DNA from 3 places in the Thermoanaerobacterium sp. PSU-2 genome. Region 2 is predicted to be linked to each of the others. Evidence: riboswitches for the same ligand, from Rfam matches in the RefSeq annotation. Region 2 holds a riboswitch; each other region holds the start of a gene.
What was found. A riboswitch is a leader RNA that binds a small molecule or an ion and turns the genes downstream of it on or off. The one in region 2 is predicted to bind S-adenosylmethionine.
Positions count from the first base shown of each region.

Region 1: it holds a riboswitch for S-adenosylmethionine, as region 2 does, so the genes downstream of both, BVF91_RS07790 (methylenetetrahydrofolate reductase) here and metK (methionine adenosyltransferase) in region 2, are expected to answer to the same signal.
Region 3: it holds a riboswitch for S-adenosylmethionine, as region 2 does, so the genes downstream of both, metA (homoserine O-acetyltransferase MetA) here and metK (methionine adenosyltransferase) in region 2, are expected to answer to the same signal.

Region 1 covers NZ_MSQD01000008.1:52,824-59,198, forward strand. Annotated here, with positions in the region: gene BVF91_RS07780 (manganese catalase family protein) at 1-254, shown strand, start outside; gene BVF91_RS07785 (homocysteine S-methyltransferase family protein) at 273-2,681, opposite strand; gene BVF91_RS07790 (methylenetetrahydrofolate reductase) at 2,695-3,597, opposite strand; SAM riboswitch class I at 3,652-3,746, opposite strand; gene BVF91_RS07795 (DUF362 domain-containing protein) at 3,896-4,825, shown strand; gene BVF91_RS07800 (sugar phosphate isomerase/epimerase family protein) at 4,836-5,648, opposite strand; gene BVF91_RS07805 (glucose-6-phosphate isomerase) at 5,742-6,375, opposite strand, start outside.
Region 2 covers NZ_MSQD01000001.1:231,314-237,688, forward strand. Annotated here, with positions in the region: gene recD2 (SF1B family DNA helicase RecD2) at 1-533, opposite strand, end outside; gene BVF91_RS01305 (hypothetical protein) at 602-1,174, opposite strand; gene BVF91_RS01310 (HD-GYP domain-containing protein) at 1,375-1,977, shown strand; gene metK (methionine adenosyltransferase) at 2,087-3,274, opposite strand; SAM riboswitch class I at 3,350-3,451, opposite strand; gene BVF91_RS01320 (rubrerythrin family protein) at 3,580-4,083, opposite strand; gene BVF91_RS01325 (peroxiredoxin) at 4,103-4,603, opposite strand; tRNA gene BVF91_RS01330 (tRNA-Tyr) at 4,829-4,914, opposite strand; tRNA gene BVF91_RS01335 (tRNA-Val) at 4,959-5,034, opposite strand; tRNA gene BVF91_RS01340 (tRNA-Pro) at 5,040-5,115, opposite strand; gene BVF91_RS01345 (phosphodiester glycosidase family protein) at 5,448-6,375, shown strand, end outside.
Region 3 covers NZ_MSQD01000004.1:12,057-18,431, forward strand. Annotated here, with positions in the region: gene cysK (cysteine synthase A) at 1-468, opposite strand, end outside; gene copZ (copper chaperone CopZ) at 622-846, opposite strand; gene BVF91_RS04215 (geranylgeranyl reductase family protein) at 928-2,085, opposite strand; SAM riboswitch class I at 2,274-2,381, shown strand; gene metA (homoserine O-acetyltransferase MetA) at 2,445-3,362, shown strand; gene BVF91_RS04225 (APC family permease) at 3,507-4,859, shown strand; gene BVF91_RS04230 (acyltransferase family protein) at 4,895-6,375, opposite strand, start outside.

The sequences.
Region 1 (6,375 bases), on a different contig from region 2:
GCGATACGACAGGTATGCTATGGAGTGCTGCATATATCCAGGCCAAAGGCGACGTAATCGCGGATCTTCATGAAGACATGGCAGCAGAAGAAAAGGCGAGAGCAACGTACGAACACCTTATAAATCTAACTGACGATCCTTGTGTAAAAGATACATTAAGATTTTTAAGAGAAAGAGAAATTGTACACTTCCAGAGATTTGGAGAGACTTTGGATCTGGTGCAAGAACACTTAAGAAGCAAAAAGATATTTTAAAAGCCGGTCATTCCGGCTTTAATTTGTTTCACTAAACACCTTATCTGCTATCCTTACAGCTTCTTGTGCGTTTGCTCCGTAGTAATCAGCTCCGATTTTCATAGCATAATCTTTTGTAAGTACGGCACCGCCTACCATTATTTTTATATCATATTTTTCTCTTAATATTTTAATGGTCTTTTCCATATTATTTAGCGTAGTTGTCATCAGGGCGCTAAGCCCTACCAGTTTTGCATTTGTCCTCTTTACTTCATCTACAATTATAGACGGTTTGACATCTCTACCAAGATCTATGACTTCATAGCCATAATTTTCAAGCAGCACTTTTACTATATTTTTCCCTATATCGTGTATATCACCTTCAACTGTTGCCAGTATTATTTTCCCTTTTGAGCCCATCCCTTTAGGCATTTTTTCCTTTAAAACTTTAAAAGCGCTTTCCACAACTTCAGCAGAATTTAAAAGCTGTGGAAGAAAATATATCCCTTTGTCATACTTATCTCCTACATCTTTAAGCGCAGGTATTATCGTATTATCTACTATGCTTAATGGTTCTACTCCTTCATTAAGTATTTCCATCACTAATCTATCTATATCAGCCTTTTTGCCATCTAATATATTTCTGTAAAGCATCTCGCTTGCATTACTATCTGTTTTTTTCCCTACAGATAATACTTGCGTCTTATTTATCCCATCATCTTTCTTATATGTATTTATGTATCTTTCGCATCTTTTATCCCTTGATGATAAGACCATCGAAGCGTTCAATATATCCATTGTTATCTTATCATTTGGATTGACTATAACAGCATCTAAGCCGTATGATATCGCCATCGCAAGAAATGCAGTATTTATAAGTTGCCGCTCAGGCAATCCATAAGATACGTTGCTAAGTCCTATGACCGTACTTACTCCAAGCTTAGACTTAACAAGATTGATGGCTTTTAATGTTTCTATTGCTGCTGTCTGCTCAGATGACACTGTAAGTGCGATACAGTCAATTATTATATCTTCTTTTGGTATTCCATACTCTAAAGCGGCTTTTACAATCTTCTCAGCGTTTCTAAGCCTTTCATCTGCATTTTTAGGAAGACCGTCATCACTTATTGTAAGTCCTATAACACTTGTGCCGTATTTTTTGACAATAGGCAATACTTCTTGTAAACTTTTCTCTTTTGCACTGACAGAATTTATAATAGGCTTACCTCTGACTATCCTTACCGCTTTTTCAATCGCCTTTACATTGCTACTATCTATCTGCAATGGCACATTGACGATGTTCTGTACCTGCGAAACGATTTTAGGCATCAATTCCTCTTCGTTTATGCCAGGCACACCGATATTCACGTCAAGTACGCTTGCGCCAAGTTTTTCCTGCGATACAGCTTCATCGTAGATCAGATTATAATTGCCTTCTTTGATAGCTGCACTCAATTTCTTCTTTCCTGTAGGATTTATCCTTTCGCCGATTACACACACAGGATAATCGCTGCCTATGAAAACAGTCTTTGTATTTGATGAAACTGCTGTGTATTCTTTCACGGCAGTTTTTTTCTCTGTATCATGTATCTCAGCTTTCAAAAGCTTAATAAATTCTGGAGTCGTCCCACAACAACCACCAACAATAGATGCCCCGCATTCTAAAAGCTTTTTTGACTCGACGGCAAATTTCTCTTTCGTAATGTCGTAAAGAGTCAATCCATCCTCTAAATGAGGCATTCCTGCATTTGGCTGCGCCAAAATTGGTATCCTTGAAACTTCAGCCATCTTCTTCACTATGTCTGCCATCATGTCAGGTCCCGTAGAGCAATTGACACCTATGGCATCAAGGCCAAGCCCTTGAAGACTTACTACTGCTGTAACAGGGTCTGTCCCCATAAGCGTCCTTCCATCTTCTTGAAACGTCATGGTACAAATTACCTTTAAATTAGTATTCTCCTTTACAGCAAGAATAGCCGCCTTCGCTTCTAATATATCTGACATAGTCTCAATAAGTGCCAAATCAGCACCGGCTTTTTCCCCTTCTACAGCAACCTCTGCAAAGGCACTATAAGCCTCGTCAAATGTCAGCTTGCCAAAAGGTTCCATCAGTTCGCCAATAGGCCCTATAGAAAGAGCAACGGCTTTATCACCAGCAGCTTTTCTGGCTATCTGTACTGCGCTTTTGACTATTTCAGGCAATTTATCTGAAAGATTGTAAGATTTTAATTTTATCCTATTGGCGCCAAATGTATTTGTCTCAATAACATCTGCCCCTGCATCAATATACGACTTGTGGATTTCGTACACAATATCCGGATGTAAGAGATTGTAATATTCAGGGCATTCTCCTGTTTTAAGTCCTTTTTTCTGAAGCATAGTGCCCATTGCTCCGTCAAAGACGATTATGCTATTCTTTAAATTCTTAAAAATATCCAATTGCAACATCTCCTTATGATGACTACAATACTTCTTCTATATCATTTTGTCTCATGTTCTTTACGCCATTTACAATGTCAACAACTATATCTGTCTTGCCAAGTGGCATGATATGAACACCACCCACTTTATTTTTTATCTTGTTTATAAACTCTATTGCAATTTTTGTCCCTTCACCTTTTTCACCGTTTTTCAACCTGTCTATTATTTTTTCAGGTATCTCGATGCCAGGCACCTTTTCGTTCAAGTTAACAGCCATCTTATAGCTTTTAAGGGGTAGCACCCCTACTAAAACCGGAATATCAAATTGCTCTACGGCATCAAGAAATCTGTATAAAATCTCATCATCGTAGACAGGCTGAGTCTGTATGAAAGATGCTCCACATTCTATTTTCGTCCTTAATTTTTCTATTGATTCAGGTCTTAAATCATTTGGATTTGCTGTTGTCCCTATGCAAAAATTTGTAGATGATTCCAACTTATTTCCGCTGTAGTCAAAGCCATCATTTAGCGACTTTGCTATCTTCACAAGACCTACAGAATCTACGTCGTACACGCCTGTTGCCTGTGGCACATCACCTCGTTTTGGATCGTCTCCTGTAAGGGCAAGGATATTTCTGACTCCAAGAGCATACGCACCCAAAAGCTCTGCTTGAAGGCCAATAAGATTTCTGTCCCTACACGTTAAGTGAAATATGGTTTCTATATTTAGATGATTTTGCAAAAGATGTGCCAATGCAATAGGGCTCATTCTCATATTTGCCATAGGACAATCAGTTATATTTAATGCATCTGCTATTCCATATAATTTTTTCGCTTCTTCAATAGAATTCGAAATATCAGCTCCTTTTGGCGTCGATATCTCCACGGTTATGACAAATTGCTTATTTTTAAGTTTCTGGCACAAATTTTCAGAATTTCGCAAAACGACCCCTCCTTAAAATAAAAAAACTCTTCGCCAAAAGAAGAGATATTTTTGCTCCCATCTTTCAGCGATATGCTGCTGGAATTGGCACCGTGATATCCGGTTGCCGAGCTTCATAGGGCCAGTCCCTCCGCTACTCTTGATAAGAGTTTACTATATTAATTTATTAAATTATATGATACCGTCCTCTGGTACAATTGTCAATGAAATATTTGTTGAAATGTTAAAATTACTTAGGCTTTTTGCTTAGATATTTTAATTTTTCATAAAATGCAAATCATATATATGAGGTGATTTTATGAGGTACAGAAAAATTGTAGAACCAGTAGTAGCAATAGCATCTGGCCCTGATGAGATACAAAACTTAAATACCGCTTTAAACTTATTACCTTTGCAAAATCTAATCGAAACGGGTAATACCGTTGTAATAACGCCAAATTTCGTTAAAAGCAAGCCTCCTCAAAGCGGTACGATAGTAGGACCAGATACATTGAGAGCCCTTATAAGATACGTAAAGTCTAAAAATCCTGGCAGGATTGTGATTGCCGCCGGCTCTGGTGGAGATCCTACGCCTAAAGTTTTATCTGACAATGGATTTGATAAAGTCATTTCAGAAGAAGGCGTAGAATTTGTAGATCTAAATTACGGTCCTTACGTAGAATTGCTGCTGGACGACTGTCTTTTAAAATCAACAAAAGTAAATGAACTTTATGAAAAAATGGATGTACTAATTTCATTCACTCAAATGAAAATGCACGAAGAAGCTACAGTATCGCTTGGAATAAAAAACATAGCTTTAAGCTGGCCTCCCGCAGAAATACATGGATTTCCCAAAAAAAATTTAGGCATACACGATGACCTTCACAATTTCATAAGGGCTATGGCTGAAAAAATATCTATAGATCTTACGATATTAAGCGGTCAAGAAGCGATGATAGGCACAGGGCCATCAGAAGGAAAGCCTATCAATGCAAACATGATAATAGCAGGAACAGATCCTGTAGCAACAGATACAGTAGGTGCCAGAATGTTTGGACTTATGCCTCAAGGCGTCAACTACTTGTTTCAATGTGCTAAAAGAGGTGTAGGCACAGGTGAGCTTAAAAATGTCACTATCAAAGGCATACCATTGCAACAAGCTGAACTGAATTTCTCTACGCAGGCGTATGGCTATGGCATCGCCTTAGATTCAAGCGAAATAAAGCAGATGGTGCCAGGAAAAGCTTAAAGATAAGGGTTTAGTCCCCCTTATCTTTATTTTCAAAGATGCTTTTTAGGTATTCAATGCCTTCTTTTAAATCATCAATATCCTTATAGTTGTTTCTGTAGACTTCCATTATGATAGAGCCATTGTAATCTAATTTTTTTAACTCTCTATTAAGCTTTGCAAAGTCAAAGCTCCCTCTGCCTGGAAGGTACAGATTGCCGCAATCATCGTAATCGCATAAATGGACATTAACGAGTTTATCTCCCATTGATTTTAAGTATTCAAATGGATCTTTCTTGCTTTTCATCGCCTGCTTTATATCCAATGTAAAATAAACATTTCTGCTTTTCACAGACTGTCTTATGAATGTAGCAAATTCTGGATATGCAAACCAACACCAATAGACATTTTCCCAAGAAAATTTAACCCCATATTCTCCTGATGTATCAGCTATATAATCCACATATTTCGCAATCTTGTCAAAATCAATATTAGGCGTCGTATCTTTTTTAACAGCAGGTCCGTGAAAAACGTATATTTTTGCCTTAAGTATCTCTGCTGCTTTCAAGACTTTAATAAGCATCTTTGAGGCATCGTTCCTTTGCCTTTCAGTTGCTGAAAAAAGCTGCGGTTCAAACTGAGTGCCTATAGCATGTATTGAATTAACTTCAATGCCGTATCTATCTAAATCATCCCTCATAGCTTTGCAATAATCTTCATCATATTCGCTGTAAGATTCCAAAAAAACTTCCACACTCTTTATGCCCATTTTAGCTATTATAGGAATCGTTTCCTCTGTAAGATAGACAGGATAAAAACAAGCCGTCGATATGCCAACTTCCATTTCATCACCATCCAAAAACAATTATCACATATTATATTATACATGAAATCATTCTGACAAAAAAAGATATGCCAATCGGCATATCTTTCATAACTATCTCTTTAGCCTCTTTTCCAATTCCTCTTTCTCTTTTTCATAACCTGGTTTGCCTAAAAGTGCAAACATGTTTTTCTTGTACGCTTCAACGCCTGGTTGATCAAACGGATTAACGCCATTTAAATAACCGCTTATGCCACAAGCCATCTCAAAGAAGTATACAAGGTATCCAAAATTGTAAGCCGATATCTCAGGCACATTCACAATCAGGTTAGGCACTCCGCCGTCATTGTGAGCAAGCACCGTACCTTCAAAAGCTTTCTTGTTTACGAAATCAACTGTCTTGCCTGTCAAGAAATTAAGCCCGTCAATGTTATCTTTATCTTCATTTATAGTTATTTCTTTAAGTGGTCTTTCAACATTTATGACAGTCTCAAACATTATCCTGCTGCCATCTTGAATGAATTGTCCCATTGAGTGCAAATCTGTAGAAAAATCAACTGAAGCAGGATATATTCCTTTGTGATCTTTTCCTTCACTTTCACCAAAAAGCTGTTTCCACCACTCTGAAAAATAGTGAAGCCTTGGCTCATAGTTGACTAAAATTTCAACTGATTTTCCTTTCCTGTAAAGAGCATTTCTTACAATAGCATACTGCATACTTAAATTTTCTTTGATGTCCGGCTTTTTG
Region 2 (6,375 bases):
GGATTTTGCTTTATGAGTTCTATAGAATCATCGCCGTATTGCCTGTATATCTTAATTGCATTCGTAGTGGAGATGCCATAACCTTGTAAAAAAACCATCACGTCCCTCAATGTCTTCTGCTGCTCATAAGATTCTGATATCATCTTTACTCTTTCTTCGCCTATTCCAGGTATATCCAACAACTTTTCCGGATGAGATTCTATGATGTTTAGAGAATCGACGCCGAATTTTGAGACGATTTTTTTCGCCATGACAGGACCTATACCTCTTATGAGTCCAGATGACAAGAATCTCTCCATCCCATACAATGTCGACGGCGCTATCGTCTCGTACTTTGAGACCTTCACCTGTTCCCCATAGTCAGGATGTACCATCCACTCGCCTTCAACTTTAAGCGTCTCACCTATCCCAACAAAAGGCATATATCCTACTACTGTAATAGTATCCTTTTTCGAATTAAGTTCTAACACAGCGTACCCATTTTGTTCGTTTTTAAAAATTATTTCCTCAACAGTACCTATTATTTCAACCATAGTTATCCCTACTTTTTTATTTTCTATCTACAATTGTATATTATTTTCATAGATATTTGAAGCGCGCATCATATTTTTTCAATTTTGTACTTTATCTTCACGATTTCTTCATACAAAAGAGCTATGTCTGCTTTCGTTGCTGGTAGATTATACATAGAGCTGTTACTTTCAAAGTTTAATGGACTTAAATTAGCAAAAAAAGTCTTTATCATGGCAGCATCTCTCAAGTGCTTCTCGATCGTAATCTTCTTTTGATATACTTTTATCTTAGCGTCACCAACATTTACAATGCAATACGTAGAATGCTCCTCTATCTCTTTTATCTTCTCATAGCATACATATCCGTAAGATACATCCTTTGCCACCTTTGGAATTCTAACTTTTAATTGCACAAGCGTAAAGTTAGAAGCTATAGGAATTGGAAAAGTATTTTTAATGCCAAGGCTTTTGGCGTACTTTTCTTTTATGGCACTTAAATCTACAGCATACTTTTTCAAAGTCCTCTTTAGACAACTTTTGACACTGGATTTTATACGCAATACATTGCCATTTAAGTCTATTAATTCCGTCCCATCTCCGTAATCATCAAGATAGCAAGGCAATATGGCAATGTAGACATCAGGTATATCAAAATCCTTCATCTCCATTACTCCTTTACGAACTTATGTTTGTACTTATTATATAAAATAACAACTTCAAAGTCAATATATGGATATGTGTTTAAAAATTTTCCGAATTTTTTTTTTTTTTTTTTTTGAATTTTATTACAATGTATGAAATTATTGACTGGTGCAAAAAATTATAATATAATATTAATTGTCGAAAAAAGGGGAAAAATGAGATGAATTATGATGAAGAAAAACTGATGTCGCATCTTCTGATGTCGCTAAAAAACTACCATTACGAGACGTACAAGCACAGCATAAGAGTCGCAAAGTTATCATACAATGTAGCAAACATGATGCGGCTTAATATAAAGGAAAAAATAACGATATACAAGGGTGCATTGCTGCACGATATAGGCAAAGTGATGATTCCGATTAGTATTCTTGCAAAACCAGATAAACTTACAGAATTGGAATACGACGTCATGAAATTGCATCCCAAATACGGCGCCGATATACTGGAAGCCTTAACACCACTTGCATATTTGACATCTACTGTGCTATATCATCATGAAAGGCTTGATGGGACAGGCTATCCTTATGGTTTAAAAATCATTCCGTTTGGCGCACAGATTGTAGCAGTGTGTGATTCTTTCGACGCAATGACAAACGATAGACAGTATAGAAAAGCTAAAAATGCTATTGAAGCAATACAAGATTTGAAAGAGTGCGATGCAAAGTACAACCAAATGCTTGTTTCAGCATTAGAAAATTTGGTTAAAACAAAGACACAAATTCTCGAAAAAGAAAATAGAGAAAGCAATGGAATCGCCATCTAATTTATGCTATAATAAAAGTAGCGGAGCGTACAATTTTTATAAAAATCGCGGCTATAAATATAAATATACAAGCCGCAAAGCCCGGAGGAAACTCCGGGCTTTAAAATTATTATTTATTGAAAGCAAGTTTTTTCAGTATCTCAACTCTGTCAGTTCTCTCCCATGTAAGGTCAAGATCTGTACGTCCAAAATGTCCATATGCTGCAACTTGTCTATAAATAGGCCTTCTTAAATCAAGATCTCTTATGATAGCAGCAGGTCTCAAATCAAATACTTTTTTAACTATTTCTGATATCTCTTCATCAGATATTTTCCCACTGCCAAAAGTATCTACATTGACTTCTAATGGTGTAGCTACGCCTATAGCGTACGCCAATTGAACTTCACACCTTTCAGCAAGCCCAGCAGCTACGATGTTTTTCGCTACATACCTTGCAGCGTACGCAGCAGATCTGTCTACTTTCGATGGATCTTTGCCAGAAAAAGCACCGCCGCCATGTCTTGCATATCCACCATAAGTGTCGACTATTATCTTCCTTCCTGTAAGACCACTGTCTCCTTGCGGTCCGCCAACTACGAATCTTCCTGTCGGATTTACATATATCTTCGTATCATCATCAATAAGCTCTGGTGGAACGATAGGTTTTATTACATACTCTTTTACATCATTTTCAATCTTATCATGATCCACATCTGGTGAATGCTGTGTAGATACGACGATTGAATCAACTCTCTTTGGCACGTCATCAACGTACTCAATCGTCACCTGTGTCTTGCCATCAGGTCTTAGGTAATCTAAAGTGCCATTTTTCCTTACCTCTGCTAATCTGCGAGCAAGCCTATGTGCTAATGATATTGGAAGAGGCATAAGCTCAGGCGTCTCTGTACATGCGTATCCAAACATCATGCCTTGGTCTCCAGCGCCTTGTTCTTCCAGCTCATCGTAGGAGATGCCTTTTTTAACTTCTAGAGCCTTATCAACTCCCAATGCTATATCTGGAGACTGTTCATCTATTGATGTAAGCACAGAGCATGTATCTGCATCAAAGCCGTATTTTGCACGAGTGTATCCTATTTCCTCTATGACTTTTCTTGCGATTTTAGGTATGTCAACGTAACACTTTGTGGATATTTCTCCCATCACCAATACCATACCTGTTGTAACAGCAGTCTCGCAGGCTATCCTCGCATATGGATCATTTTTTAAGATCTCATCTACAATAGCATCAGATATCTGATCGCAAATTTTATCTGGATGTCCTTCAGTAACTGATTCTGAAGTAAAATACTTTTTCATCTGTATCCTCCTTTTTTAAATCACATAAAAGACCTAAAACAAAATAAAACCTCTCCAAAAGAAGAGGCACATCCACCCTCATCTTTCAGAAGTAAACTTCTGCGAGAATTAGCACCTTGTCGTAAGACAGGTTGCCGGGCTTCACAGGGCTCTTCCCTCCACCTCTCTTGATAAGAGTTTCACTTATTTAACTTAAAATATAATATCACAGTACAACTAATAAGTCAATTAGAAAGTGAAAAAGTGCTTGACGACTGTCAAGCACTTTAAAGTTAATATATGATAATGAAGGGGTTTTATGCCTTTTAGAAAACAACAAACTTATCTCTTGGAGCTCCACAAACTGGACATTTTTCTGGAGCCGTATCAATTGCCGTATATCCGCAAACAGGACAAATGTACACTTTAGAAATAGCTATGTCTTCATTTTTAAGTGCCGCTGCTTTTGCATCTGTATACATCTTAGCATGTAACTTTTCAGCTTCAAGAGCATAGTTGAAGCTTTTATCTGCAGATTTCTCCTCCTGCAAATCTGCTACGGCTTTATATGCTGGATACATTTCTTCTACTTCAAATGTCTCACCTGCTATAGCCTTGTCAAGGTTTGATACTGTGTCTTTTACTTCTCCCAATGTCTTATAGTGATTTGTAGCATGGACTAATTCGGCATAAGATATGGCTCTAAAAAGCTTTGCTATGTTTGGCTTACCCTCCTTTTCAGCCACATCAGCAAAAATTTGATACCTCATGTGAGCCTGGCTTTCACCTGCGTATGCATCGCTTAGATTTTTTGTCGTCATTTCTCTCATTTAAAAATCTCCTCCTTTTTTAATCTAATACTTTGTCCCCTGGTTTCCAACCTACAGGACAAGCATGACCTGTTTGAAGTGCATTAAGCACTCTCAATATTTCATCGACATTTCTGCCGATTACTGGCTCATGTACAACTTCGTAATCAACAATTCCCTCAGGGTTAATGATGAATGCAGCTCTTAATGCTATGCCAGCATCTTCAATAAGTATTCCATACTGCTTCGTGACTTCTTTGTTGTAATCAGATAAAAGCGGAAAATCAACACCACCGAGGCTATCTATCCATGCCTTGTGTGAATAAACGCTATCTGTGTTGATACCTAATAGCTCAGCATTGAGCTTGTCAAACTCAGGTTTCATCCTGTTAAACTCAGGTATTTCTGTCGAACATACTGACGAAAAGTCAAGTGGATAAAAGAAAAGCACTACCCATTTACCTTTATAATCGCTTAAGGATATTTGACCTTTTGTGCTGTCTAACTTAAATTCAGGAGCTTTCTTACCTACCAACGACATATGTACACACCTCTCATCTATTCTTCTTAGTCAATCATACATTGGATAAGCTATTAATATTTTATTTCTATTAATAACTATTTTCCCTTCACAAGTATTATTATACATCAATTATTTTTTATGTCAATAGGATTTGGGAAATTTTTTATCGATGTCTTTAAAAATCATTATGATAAGGAAATCTTGAAAGGCAAAATAAAAAAAGGCCCTTTAGCCTTGTATTCATGGTGGAGGGAGATGGATTCGAACCATCGAAGGCACCAGCCAACAGATTTACAGTCTGCCCCCTTTAGCCACTTGGGTATCCCTCCATGATTATTTTATTTTAATGAGAAAAAATATTCACAAATAGAAATGGTGGTCGCAATAGGGCTCGAACCTATGACCCCCTGCTTGTAAGGCAGGTGCTCTCCCAGCTGAGCTATACGACCAATAATGGTCGGGGTGGAGGGACTCGAACCCCCGACCCCATGCTCCCAAAGCACGTGCGCTACCAACTGCGCTACACCCCGGCGTCTCGCGACATATTTGATTATAGTTGAAATCTATCAATTTCACAAGATTTATTATTCCTCATTTTAGCCGGTTTCCATCAGTTAATTTGGCATTTTTTCAATATCTTTCGCTTATGCTCCATTTATCTTTTATAATCATTATACACAATTTAGGCAATAATAATATTAGTTTTTATTTTTATTTTATGAAATTGTAACACGGCTGTAATATACAAAAGGTACAATATGGTTGTATAGGTATGGAAAATTTATCAACCGCGCTAAATTGCCGAAGATAAGTTTTAAAGAACAATTGCTAAGTACATAGTAAGTACATAGGAGGGATTTTCGTGAAGTACCGAAAAGCTATAAGCATGTGTATATCTTCAATAATCATTTTTTCATCGGTTTTTATGAATGGTATTGCTGCAGATGCTTACACCGTAATAACTTCAAATGAAAGCCAGCAAATATTAAGTAAAGGTGTTACAGAAAAAAACATTACATATTTTACGACAGATGGTTTCATCAATATCAATGTTTTGGATGTGGACTTAAGCGACAGTAACACATCAATATCCACCATTTTTAATCCATCTGGTTTTAAAGACAGAATGGATGTAGAAGACATGGCAAATGGAAACGGTGCTATAGCCGCAGTAAATGGCGATTTTTTTGACACGAAGCAAGGGTTTATCGTAGGAGCATCAGTTAAAGACGGAAATCTTTTAACTGTCCCATACTATCAAGGGAATTACGCCACATTTGCCATAGATAAAAACAATGTTCCATCAATAGGATATTGGAAAAGCACTTCTCTTAGCATAACACTACCTGACGGCAGTCAAGTTCCAGTAAGTGCTTTAAACAACGTAGGTTCCATAGGCAGTGGTACATCTTGCGTCATATTTACAAAGGACTGGAATGATGAGACACCGGGTCTAAGCGATAGCTATAAAGACCTTGTTGAAGTATTAGTTGACAAAAACAACAGCGTCTTGGAGGTAAGACAGGGTGAAGGTCCTGTAGCAATTCCCGATGGAGGCTATTCTATAGATGCAACAGGTGATGTCGCAAAGATTCTTTTAAATCTAAAGCAAGGAGATAAAGTCATCAAAAATATCTCTACAGACCCTCCATTTGACAACTTTAAGATGGCTGTAAGCGGAGGAACCATTTTGGTACAAAACGGTTCAATACCGTCGCAATTTACCGACAATGTAGACGGCATATACGCAAGGACAGCTATAGGCTATACTGAAGATAAGAAGCATGTAA
Region 3 (6,375 bases), on a different contig from region 2:
TATTTCTGGATTGACAGGATTTTTGAACTGTTGCGGTATAAATGCATTTCCATACTGCTTTGCCAGCTCCTCAGCCTTTTTTACAGCTCCAGACATGCCTTCTGGGCCAGGCGTCAATACTATTTCAGCGCCAAGCGCTTTAAGCAAATTTCTCCTTTCAATGCTCATAGTCTCAGGCATAGTCAATATTAATCTGTATTTCTTAGCCGCTGCAACAAAAGCCAGCGCTATTCCTGTATTGCCACTGGTTGGCTCAATAATAACAGTGTCTTTGTTTATAAGCCCCTTTTCTTCTGCATCTTTGATCATAGCATATCCGATTCTGTCCTTTACGCTGCTTAATGGATTAAAATACTCTAATTTTGCTATAAGCTTTGCTTCAAGATTATTTTCTTTATTGTAGTTTGATAATTCCAATAGCGGCGTATTGCCTATTAAATCCGTAAGGCTTTTTGCAATCTTTGACATTATATCCTCTCCTTTAAATTATACTATTCCGATTGGATTTTATGTAATTATTATATAGCAAAAAAAGCTTTTTGTAAATAACATTTTTTTAACTTTATTATACAGCAAATATAAAAAAATAACCGCATTAGCGGTTAAACATACATGAAAATATTAAGCTTCATATCCTGCGTCAATAATCGCTTTTTTCATGTCATCTATAGTAACTTTTTTAGGGTCGTATGTTACAGTGACATTAGCCTTATCCAAGTCTACTGTCGCTTTTGATACTCCATCAAGACCTTTTAATGCTTTCTCTACAGTCATTTTGCAATGGTTGCATGACATGCCTCTGACATCAATCGTGACAGTTTCACCTTTTGAACCAAACAAACCCATATTTAATCTCTCCTTTCATATACTCATAAGGGGTATTACCTATAAATAGTTTAATTTAACTACAGTTTAAAGTCAATTACTTCATGACACGTTTTTTTCTACTTTAATTTTCGTCTTAGAAGTCATTACCCGCAGTGAATACATTGGAACTTTTAATTTAAAATTCTTATATGTATTATCACCCATCATTATATCTACAAAGTATGATAGCACATTAGGAAAATATCTTACTGATTTTTCTATGAAATCCATGTTATTGTACGTAAATTGCGCTAATCTATATGCCCAACCAACATCTGGCACAACTTCTCTATTGAGTCTAAGAGTGTATTCATCCAATCCACATTCTCCACTGAAATGCTTTTTTAGAACATCAAATGATATGTCTGCAGTAAGCAAAGCATTGTATATTCCTTCGCCTGTAAATGGATCAGCAAGCCTTGTAGCATCTCCAATCAATATTATTCTATCGTTATTAAATACACCATCGCTCCCATCAGGAAACGACAACTGATGCCCGTAAATTTTGCAGTCTTTTATATTTCCGTCCACATTTTCCTCTATCATTTTAGATAACATTTCTTTTATGTCTGAAACTTTGTTTAAAAAAGTCCCGACACCAATAGACAATCTATCACCTTTAGGGAATACCCATCCATACCCATATCTTATTGCGTTGAAATCCACCACAACTTTTCCTTTTAATCCATCGATTAAGCTATTATCGACGTATACTTCACCTTCAAGTGCTATGCCTTTTTTGCCATTTATTAAGTTCGCTTTATGTGCCACATTGCTGTTTATTCCGTCTGCACCTACTAAAACCTTTGTCTCATATTCACCCCTGTCTGTCACAACGACAAGTCCCTTATCATGCTGATAAAAGTCATAAAATAATTCACCATCATGTATTTCACACCCATAATAAGCTGCTTTATCTATTAAATATTTGTCAAATTTAGTCCTATCTACCTGATATATTATAGGCTCACCAGTCTGCAAAACAGTCTGTTTGCCGTTAGGAAATTTAAAGATAATTTCATTGGTAATATCTTCTACGTATTGGCTTATATCAATATCTAATAATTTGTAACACCTTTTCGTTATTCCGCCACCGCAGGCTTTGTACCTTGGAAAAACATGCTTTTCTATCAACAATACCTTATATCCTTCTTTAGACAGCTTTCTTCCTAATGTAGATCCTGCAGGTCCTCCACCTATTATTATTGCATCATACATTTCTTTCACCTCTAAATTCAATTATAATTGCAAAACATACTAAATAAAAGCCACAAATTGGATTATTTTAAGCTATTCATAAACAAACAGTTGTCAATATAAGAATTAGCGAAAAGTGTCCTTCATATTATTGACATCAAACTTCAATAAATATATAATTATTTTAACAATTTAATATCGTAAATCAAAACTCATCAAGAGTGGTGGAGGGACTGGCCCTGTGAAACCCGGCAACCGTCATATTTTATGAAAATGGTGCTAATTCCTGCAAAGCTTATAGCTTTGGGAGATGAGTAGATGTGATTATCTACGCCTCATCTCTGAGGCGTTTTATTTTTTACATTGAAGGAGGTTTGCAAATGCCCATCAATATACCAAATGGCCTACCTGCCATCGATATTTTAGCTAAAGAAAATATATTCGTAATGGCTGAAGAAAGGGCAATTCATCAAGATATACGCCCTCTTAAGATCGCCATCTTAAACTTGATGCCTACAAAAAGTGTGACAGAAACACAGCTATTAAGACTACTTAGCAACAATCCACTGCAAATCGATTTAAAATTTCTCTATGCAGCATCACACAAATCTAAAAACACTGCGCCAGAGTATTTAGAAGCTTTTTACAAAACATTTGATGACGTAAAACATGAAAAATTTGACGGTCTCATAATAACCGGAGCACCAGTGGAAACTTTGGACTTTTCAGATGTTGATTATTGGCATGAGCTTGAAGAAATAATGGAATGGAGCAAACACAATGTATTTTCAACATTTCACATTTGCTGGGGTGCTCAAGCTGGTCTTTATTACCATTATAGGATTCCTAAATACCCACTGAAAGAAAAAATGTTTGGCGTATTTTTGCATAAGGTTTCCAAAAAAAATGTCGACTTATTAAGGGGATTTGACGACGAATTTTATGCGCCCCATTCAAGATACACGGAAGTCAGAAAAGAAGATATAGAGCTTGTAGATGACCTTGAAATACTTTCTGAATCAGATGAGGCAGGCGTATACATAGTTGCATCAAAATCTGGCAGGCAGATATTTGTGACAGGTCACTCTGAATACGATCCTTTGACTCTAAAATCTGAATACGAAAGAGATTTAAAAAAAGGCATTCCTATAAAAATACCAAAACACTATTTCCCGGGAGATGACCCTAACAATGAGCCAATTGTAAAATGGAGAAGCCATGCAAATCTATTGTTTTCTAACTGGTTAAATTACTATGTATACCAAAAAACACCATACGATGTGAATTCAATTGAATAAATATGATTTATGCAGGTTATAAAACTTGATTTTATATCCTGCATTTTTTATATCATTTTTGCAAAATTATTCATTGACTTTTTCACTTTCCTGTGCTAATTTAATTATGCTATTTCAAAAATTTATAGAAAGGAATTGTACTATATGGACAAAACACAAAAGCTCAAAAAAGACATTGGCCTATTTATCGCCACAGCACTTGTGACAGGTAACATGATGGGTTCCGGCATATTCATGCTTCCTGCTACACTTGCATCTAAATCAGGTCCTGGCGCAACAATACTGGCATGGCTTGTTACAGGCATCGGATCAATATTGTTGGCATTATCATTTGCAAATTTAGGTTCAAGGATTCCAAAAGCCGGTGGCCCGTATGAATACTCAAAATTAGCTTTTGGAGACTTTATAGGTTTTATCAATGCGTGGTTATACTGGAATGGTTCATGGATCGGAAACGCTGCCGTTGTCATTGCAGTTGCCAGTTACTCAAGCGCTTTATTCCCGATTTTATCGCAAAATCATTTAGCCGCTTTTCTGTACACCAGTGGAATCTTATGGATTTTTACGATAATCAATATAATAGGTGTAAAAAAGGCTGGCTCAACTCAAACAACAATAACTGTGTTTGAAGTATGTCTTTTTTTATTCTTCATAATCGTATCAGCAGTACATTTCAAGTCAAGCAATGTAATGCCATTGTTCCCTGCAGGAAAAGGCATGAATACTTTGTCTGCAGCAGCAACTTCAACGCTGTGGGCGTTTGTAGGACTTGAAACTGCGTCAATAACCGCTGAAGAAATTAAAAACCCTGAAAGAAACGTAAAGTTAAGCACCATATTCGGAATATTAATAGCTGTAGTGATGTACCTTGCCATAAACCTTTCGGCAATGGGTGCAATGCCACAAAGCCAGCTTGCAAAAAGCGCTTCTCCAATAGCCGACATCCTCAAACAGTTTTTAGGGAAAAACATTGCGAATGTCATAATAGTAGGCTCTGTCGTAAGTGTGCTTGGCACAACTGTCGGATGGCTTTTATCTACAGCTCGTGTGGCTTATGCGGCTGGTAAAGACGGTCTATTTCCAGAGATTTTTTCAAAAGTACATCCTAAATACAAGACTCCTCACGTATCATTGATCATAGGATCGGTGCTTGTAAATCTGCTATTGCTGATGAACTATACAAAATCTCTGGTTTCTGCGTTTAATTTTATAATACTGCTGGCAACTTTGTCTTTCCTACCTGTGTACGCTTTTACAGCCGCATCTGAAATGATGCTTCTTATAAAAAGAGACAAAAACGTCAGCGTATTAGGCTTTATAAAGAATTCCATTATTCCACTTTTAGGCTTTGCATACGCCATGTGGACAATATACGGGTCTGGAGCCGAGACTGTCATGTACGGATTTATAATGCTTATGTGCGGCATACCCTTCTATATATACATGAAGTACAAAAATAACTCAAAGCTAAACGAGATTCGAAAAGTCTTAGAATAATTACAGGCTGCAAAATGCAGCCTTTTTACATCGTTTTAATTTTCTTCTTTTACCGCATTTGCTATAAGTGAAGCAAAATACTTCGCACCACTGGGCTCTAAGTGAACCGCATCGGGTGAAAAGAATGAATCATGTCCATAGCTGGCTTTATACCAATCAATTAAAGTAGTGTGGGGATATTCTGAAGACACTTTTGACAACGTCTCATTGACGATGCTTTCCCAAGGGCGTGGGACGCGGACATTTACCAATATTACGCGTTTTACAGGCTCTGCGCTCTTTAAAAGCGATAAAAGCTGGTCTTCAGTGAAAGGCCCATTTGTCCCCAACTCAACTATCAATGTGTCTATTTTTCCTTTCGCTTTGAGGTTTTTCACGACATCTTTTGCTTGATACATTTGTCTTCCTACTTTGCCATCAATCGTGATTCCCGGCAACATCTCTTCCAAGTAAGGCTTTGTATCTATCAATATTGAGTCACCTATTATGGCTATACCCTTTCCATCCTGTACAGGGCTGGTTGTGGAATCACCGCTATTTGATACTGCTGAGTTTGAATTTCCGCCTTTATACGGATAGTACTTAATATCTCTCCTATTATCTGGCAAATTATCATTGTAGTCCTGCACATCACTGCTAATATTGCTACTACTTCCTACATAAGATGGTGAATCTGATGCAATATTTGATGAACCTGAATTTAACGAAACTGATGCGCTGGCCGGTATGATTCCACTCATACCTGCAATAAAAGTGCCCATTAAGCATACGGATAATGAAACTAAAGCAGATGTTTTAAGTGTAGGTAGTATTTTCCCTTTTTCAAACCTCAATGATTTTAAGTCGTTTATGATTTTTTTAAGTGCGCCGTGTCTTATTGGATCCTCCACGTATTTCCATGAAAAGGCAGAAATAACAATGATCATAAATACCTGCAGCAGCGCCCGAATAGGATCAAAGCCTTTCGTGTCCACAGTTGGTGTCGTCAAAATAAGCACCGGAAAATACCAAAGGTACACTCCGTACGACCTTGCCCCCAACCATCTTAATAGAGCGCATCCTAATATTTTCCCCAACAAGCTTTTAGGATGTGCTGACACAGCTACCACCACAGCAGTTATTACAGATAGCAAATACATGCCACCTCTATATACAAACGGATCGTATTGATTGACGTACATAAGCATAGCAAAAATCGAAACTATTGCCAAAAAGCCAATCATATCATAAATCAATACTTTTCTTTTAGCTTCATTGTTGGAAAATTTGTTGCTGGGTAGAATCAACGCTAAAGCTGAGCCTAAAAGAAGCCCAAAAGCGCGCGTATCAGTGCCATAATATACACGGCTGGGATCCATTCCTGGAATGTACATCATACCCATTGCCAAAGCAGAAAGCGCAGAAAGCAGCAAAGTGATAACAAAGATATACTTTTTCTTCTTTATATACTTAAGTGCCACAATCAATGCTAACGGCCAAATAAGGTAAAACTGTCCTTCAACAGCCAGTGACCATA